DNA from 3 places in the Bacillus sp. P4_D3 genome. Region 2 is predicted to be linked to each of the others. Evidence: riboswitches for the same ligand, from Rfam matches in the RefSeq annotation. Region 2 holds a riboswitch; each other region holds the start of a gene.
What was found. Region 2 has a riboswitch for S-adenosylmethionine ahead of AC1DTM_RS01830 (methionine ABC transporter ATP-binding protein). Riboswitches for the same ligand answer to the same signal wherever they lie in the genome.
Positions count from the first base shown of each region.

Region 1: another riboswitch for S-adenosylmethionine. It lies ahead of AC1DTM_RS14145 (bifunctional homocysteine S-methyltransferase/methylenetetrahydrofolate reductase); the one in region 2 lies ahead of AC1DTM_RS01830 (methionine ABC transporter ATP-binding protein).
Region 3: another riboswitch for S-adenosylmethionine. It lies ahead of AC1DTM_RS04535 (ABC transporter permease); the one in region 2 lies ahead of AC1DTM_RS01830 (methionine ABC transporter ATP-binding protein).

Region 1 is NZ_JBFUIN010000123.1:4,165-6,434, reverse strand. It holds gene AC1DTM_RS14150 (methionine biosynthesis PLP-dependent protein) at 1-663, opposite strand, end outside; SAM riboswitch class I at 753-866, opposite strand; SAM riboswitch class I at 1,070-1,179, shown strand; gene AC1DTM_RS14145 (bifunctional homocysteine S-methyltransferase/methylenetetrahydrofolate reductase) at 1,251-2,270, shown strand, end outside.
Region 2 is NZ_JBFUIN010000005.1:19,961-22,230, forward strand. It holds gene AC1DTM_RS01825 (methionine ABC transporter permease) at 1-219, opposite strand, end outside; gene AC1DTM_RS01830 (methionine ABC transporter ATP-binding protein) at 212-1,237, opposite strand; SAM riboswitch class I at 1,548-1,655, opposite strand; gene AC1DTM_RS01835 (hypothetical protein) at 1,781-2,125, opposite strand.
Region 3 is NZ_JBFUIN010000013.1:20,240-22,509, reverse strand. It holds gene AC1DTM_RS04545 (hypothetical protein) at 223-735, shown strand; gene AC1DTM_RS04540 (DUF3951 domain-containing protein) at 754-969, opposite strand; SAM riboswitch class I at 1,141-1,245, shown strand; gene AC1DTM_RS04535 (ABC transporter permease) at 1,383-2,270, shown strand, end outside.

The DNA.
Region 1 (2,270 bases), on a different contig from region 2:
AGCAAGCTCCTCGCAAAGAGATTTCCCTTTCGCAACGACAAGTCCGCTTAGTACATCGTTATGTCCGCCTAAATATTTAGTTGCGCTATGAAGGACGATGTTTGCACCTTCTGTTAATGGTTGCTGTATATAAGGTGTATAGAACGTGTTATCTACAATAAGAAGTAGTCCGTGCCTTTTCGCTACACTTGCTACACTTACGATATCAGTTACTTGCATTAATGGATTAGTCGGTGTTTCTATGAAAATAGCCTTCGTTTGAGATGTGATTGCTTGCTCAATTTGTTTAATAGATTGTGTATCTACGTATCTACATCGAATATTCCACTTGTCTTCATGTTCGGAAAATAGACGATATGTTCCTCCGTATAAGTCTTCGGATACGATAAGCTCATCTCCGGAACGGAATAGTGAAAGGACAAGGAGAACAGCCGCCATTCCTGAACTACAGGCATACCCTTGCTCACCGCTTTCTAAGTCTGCAATTGCCTGTTCTAAAAGACCGCGAGTCGGATTTCCAGTTCTTGAATAGTCAAAGCCAGTAGATTTACCAATTCCTTCGTGACGATAAGCAGTTGAGAAATAAACAGGTGGATTAACAGTTCCTGTTGTAGCTTCGCTACGGTTCCCGATTTGTGCTAGTTTTGTTTCGATTGTTGACATGTGAAAATTCCCCCTTTTTAAAGTGAACGACTAAGTGAAAATAAAAAAAGCCTTCTAAGAAGAAGGCTTTCGGATTGAATAGAGTCTTCTTCTCATCTGTCAAATCTTTCACAATTTGCTGGAATTAGCACCTTATTAACGAATGAATGTTAATGGTTGCTGAGGCGTCATAGGGCCAGTCCCTCTACCTCTCTAGATAAGAATGTTCGTATGAAATTTTTATTATGTTTTTAACTTTACAACAAAAGATAATTGAATTGCAACTTTATTTTAAATAATTTTTATTTTTCCGCAAGTGTCATTGACTTTTATTTTAGTGCATGCTAAATTTATAAAAAATTAACAAACATTGTTAAAAGGGGAACGTATTTCCTTTTAGCTACATAAATAAAATAATAAAGACAAACTCTTATTGAGAGCGGTGGAGGGAAAGGCCCTGTGAAACCCGGCAACCTTCAAACTAAATGTTTGAAACGGTGCTAAAACCTGCAAAACGTGTGTTTTGCATAATAAGAGGAGGAACAATTATGTCCCCCTCTTCAAAGTGAAGAGGGGGTTTTTTATATTGATAGAAATGAGGGAGATTCGTGAAATTACTAGATTTATTATCAAAAGGAGTTGTAATAGGTGATGGTGCGGTTGGAACGTTATTACATTCGCATGGTTTACAAAGTAGTTTTGAAGAATTGAATTTGTCTGACCCGGACTTAATTATATCGATCCATAAACAATATGTAGCTGCTGGAGCGGATGTTATTCAAACGAATACGTATGGTGCGAATGAAGCGAAACTCCGCATGTATGGTCTAGAAAATCAAGTTGTCCAAATTAATAAAGCGGCAGTGAATATTGCGAAAGCATCAGTAACAGAGCGGAATGCAATTTTAGGGACAATTGGAGGTATGAAACATATTGGTGCTGTTACAACGACTGATATAGAGAGAGAATTTATGTTACTTGAGCAGGCAGGTGCTTTACTAGAAGAACAGGTTGATGGATTACTATTAGAAACTTTTTATGATGAATTTGAATTATTGCATGCCGTTAAAGTATTGCGTAAACAAACGAATATTCCGATTGTTGCTCAGTTAGCGTTACATGAGGCAGGTACGACTCAAAATGGGAATGATGTCAATGAAATATTAAAACAGCTTTTGGATTACGGTGCCAATGTTGTTGGATTGAACTGTCAACTAGGGCCACTTCATATGACGGAAGCTTTCAAAATGATATCGATTCCTCAAAATGGCTATTTATCAGCATATCCGAATGCAGGTCTCCCGAATTATGTGGAGGGGCGTTACGTATATGAGGGAAGTCCAGCGTATTTTGAAGAGATGACACCAAACTTTATTGAACAAGGTATTCGTTTATTAGGTGGTTGTTGTGGTACTACCCCGGAACATATTGAAGGAATGAAACGTGCTATTGCAAATGTTGCACCTGTAATAGCAAAGGAGACGATTCAAAGGCCTAAAGTGGTCCATACACATGAGAAGCGTTCGAGAGCTCATGTTACTCTCGCAGAAAAGGCAAAGAAACAAACGACAGTTGTAGTGGAATTAGATCCACCGAAAACGTTAGACACGCAGCGTTTTTTTGAAGGG
Region 2 (2,270 bases):
GATGAACGGTATAGAACGAAAAATGTTTACGAACGCTCCAATCACCGTATTAATCGCTTTATTTTCCCATAAATTATCTTTCGCTGTCATAAAGAGTAATAGTCCTAAAATAAGTCCTAAAACAAATGTGGCAAGCGCTGCGATTGCCGTCATATATAACGTTTCACCAGTTGCTTCTAACATTTGATTCCAATCAACATTTGCAATTAACTTATCCATGTGCAATCACCTCCAGCTCTACTTGATCTTGATGAATCCCTTCTATTGCTTGCTGGATCGCTGTTTCTTCACCATTTAAATGAACGACTAAACTTCCGTAAGAGCCGTTATTCGTTTGTGCGATATTTCCTTGCAAAATGCTAACTTCTATATCACCGCGCTGCATTAACCTTTGAAGTACCGGTCTTTCTACTGCTTCACCGACAAACTGCAAACGAATTACTTTTCCATCTGGATATTTTTCAATTAAGCTTTCAATCGTTTCATTTGTATCTTCAGAATCAGTTAACTGCTGTACAAATCGTTTCGTAATATCTTGCTGTGGATTACGGAATACGTCAAGTACTGGACCCGTTTCTACGATTTTCCCTTTCTCCATTACAGCAACTCGATTACAAATTTTGCGAATAACGTGCATCTCATGCGTAATCAATACAATTGTTAAGCCGAGACGCTTATTAATATCTAATAATAAATCTAAAATTTGATCTGTCGTTTCCGGATCAAGAGCTGACGTTGCTTCATCACATAAAAGTACTTGTGGATTGTTAGCTAACGCTCTTGCAATCCCGACGCGCTGCTTTTGTCCACCACTTAGCTGAGATGGGTACGCGTCTCCTCTTCCCTCTAATCCAACAAGATGAATTAACTCATCGACACGTTTTCTTCTCTCTGCCTTATCGACACCTGCAATTTCAAGTGGGAATGCGATATTTTCACGCACAGTTCGTGACCAAAGTAAGTTGAAATGCTGAAAAATCATTCCGATTTCTTGTCTTGCCTTACGAAGTTCATTTCCAGTAATCGCTGAAATCACACGATTCGCAATTGTAATTTGGCCAGAAGTTGGTTTCTCTAACTGATTAAATAATCTGATTAACGAACTTTTCCCAGCACCACTATATCCGATAACACCAAATATTTCGCCTTTCTCTATTTGTAAGTTGGCGTTATCTACAGCAGTGACATCACCGCTTTTTGCCTTATATATTTTCTTTACATTCTCTAATAGAATCATGGTGTATCACCCCTTTTTTGTTTAAAAAGCGTAAGCGGCTCGTTTAGAATGTAAAGTGGATGGAGCTTCTGACGTAGAGGCGCTTTTTGCCTCATAGGAAGAAGCGAAGCCATCGAACATTCTAGCCGCTGGAGCTAGATTTCATAAAAACTTTGGATAGACTCCGCATTTTTTTATTTTTGATGCGTGTAGTCCATCGTTATAGCTCCTCTTATTATTTGAATGTCCTCCGCATTCAAACGACAAAAAACCTTTCCGCTTCTAGAGAAGCAGAAAGGTTTATATGCGTATATAACAACATTATCCCTCTCTCTCATCTCTCAAAGCATTTGCTTTGCAGGAATTGGCACCATTTCAACATAAGTTGACGGTTGCCGGGCTTCACAGGGCACAGTCCCTCCACCTCTCTTAATAAGAGAAATCAGATTAAATTTTCGTCTGATTTAAAATTTATGAAATTGTCTATATTTTATGAATTGAATTGTATCAATATCCACACGCCGTGTCAACAGAAATTTTCGCAAAAAAAGAAACTTCAGAATTTTAAGCCCCGACTGACATCGGTTTACATATATGAAACATCGATTCAACTAATAACATCGTTCGATACGTTCCAGAATATTGTACCCGTCCATCACTCATTAACGTTTGCAACCTCATATTTCCAGTCACTAATTTTTGTACATCCTCTTCCTCTAAACAAACGATTTGTTCCGTTCCTCTCGCCTCTTTCAAAAGTTCTATATAATCTCTTGAAATTTGTAACGAACAGCATTCATCTCCAAAACGAAAATTAACAGTTCTTTCTCCTTGCCTTAAAAGCGGTTCTAAATGATATTGACCATTAGCGTAATTTACAAATGATTGAAGCAAAGAATATAATTTCATCCTAAACCACATCCCTCATATCACTTTCTATTACATACCATTCCCTCTTATTAAAGAGCAATCCTGTTACTTTCGCTCGACAAATACTGTATCTATCACGCATGTCGACATATTTCCCAAGAAATATGTCGAGGCGGCAAAAACT
Region 3 (2,270 bases), on a different contig from region 2:
ATGTAAGTCTAGCATGGTTTGTTCTCTATGTGTGCTTACAGTTTTGTAAGGTAGAGTGGTGAAGTTACTTGCATAAAGTGACGATAATGTGACAAAAATGTGTGTATATTTATTAAGAGATCATCTTAAGTGCAAAATTTAGGACGTTCTCGGTATAATAAAACAAGTGGAGATAAGAGAAACTGTAATTCGTAGTAGATGTAGATAAAAGGAGAATAAGAGATGAAGAAGGTTTTCGGTATTGCAATGCTTGGGGGTATGCTCCTTCTAGCGGGATGTAATGGAAATAAAGACACGAAAGATACGAAGGAACCGAAAGAAAAGGTAGAGCAATCTACTGAACAGACAGAAGATACGAAAGTGTATCGTGAGGTACATGAAAAGTATGATGCGAAGATGAACAAGGAAATTAATAAAGCGTTACAGTTATTTGAAGTGGCAAAAGAAAAGGGCGGTAAGGAAATAACTAATGCTAAATTTAAGGAAGACGTGCAAAATGTAACAACGGGCATGTTAGAAGATATAGATCATATGCGTAAAGAAATTCATGTACCGAAGTCGAAAGAACAAGAACATGAAATGTATGTTGGTTTCTTAAATGAATCAGAACAAGCGATGAAAAAATTACAGAAGTTAGCTAAAGAAGAAGATTCATCGTTGATTCGTGATATAGAAATTAATTTTTCAACAGCATCGACATACTATAAACGTTTTCAAACAGAAACGAAAAAATAACCTTGCGCATGCGCAAGGTTATTTTTTCTTCTTACCATCTCCGTCTTCATCCTCGCATACTAATACCTTCTGCTCTTCGTGAAATTCTGAAATTGTTTGTCCAGTAATATTATCGAAGGGTGTATAAAAAGAAGTGATACGTTTCTTTTTAATGAAGAGTTTATAGAAACCAATGATAACGAGTATGACAATTGTTAATGGCAATCCTATAGTAGCCAGAAGTAAGGGATCCATCTTATAACTCCTTTAAAGTAATTACCTTTATTATAAGTTAAAGTAGTGATTTTAAGAAATAATGCCATCAAAAACTGATTTTTCTAAATATATCCAATTAGATTGACTTTTCATTTTTTCAGAATTATAATTCAAAATATACAATTTGAACCAAATAATAATATAGCAATTTACTTATCCAGAGAGGTAGAGGGACTGGCCCTATGACACCTCAGCAGCGGGTTCTGTAATAGAACACCGTGCTAATTCCAGCAAGCAAGGCTTGAAAGATAAGTGATGGGCATAGTTTTATTAAGCCTTGATCTTATTTTTTAAGATCAAGGCTTTTTGTGTTTTAAGAAGTGGAAAAGGAGTAATAGGAACAAATATGTCAATAAAACAAAGTAAATTCATTTGTTTAGGGGGTTATCGAAGTGTATGTTATTAAAAAACTATCGGTTATGGTGTTTACGCTATGGGTCATTACGACAGTAACATTTTTAATTATGCATATTATTCCAGGGGATCCATTTTCGTCAGATGCGAAAATCTTTCCTGAAGAAGTGATACAAAACATGAGAGCTAAGTATCACCTGGATGAACCGTTATGGAATCAGTATGTTGCTTATTTGGATGGGGTAGTTCATTTTGATTTTGGTGAATCTGTTCAATCAACAGGTCAAGGTGTATCGGAAATTATAACAACTGGTTTTGGACCATCGGCAATTATTGGTTTACAAGCACTTGTTATTTCATTGTTAGTCGGAATTGCCGCAGGTACATTTGCCGCGCTATATCATGGGAAAGTGATTGATTATAGTGTGAGCTTGCTTGCGATTCTCGGTATTTCTATTCCTAGTTTTATTTTAGCGCCACTATTTATACAAGTGTTCGCCATCCAATTTGAATTACTACCAGTGGCGTCGTGGGGAACGTTTGAGCATACTGTATTACCTTCTTTCGCATTAGCGCTCGGGCCAATCGCAGTTATTACAAGATTTGTTCGCTCTAATATGATTGAAGTGTTGCAGAGTGATTATATTAAGCTAGCGAGAGCAAAAGGTATACCAATTAAGAAAATCATTATAAGACATGCTCTTCGAAATGCAATTGTTCCGGTACTTACATTTGTTGGCCCATTAATGGCTGGACTTTTAACAGGAACTTTCATTATTGAAAAAATCTTTTCAATTCCTGGTTTAGGAAAATATTTTGTAGATAGTATTTTTAACCGAGATTATCCGGTAATTATGGGAACAACCATTTTCTATAGTTCGCTATTAATTGTATGTATTTTTATTACAGATATCATTCATCGTATT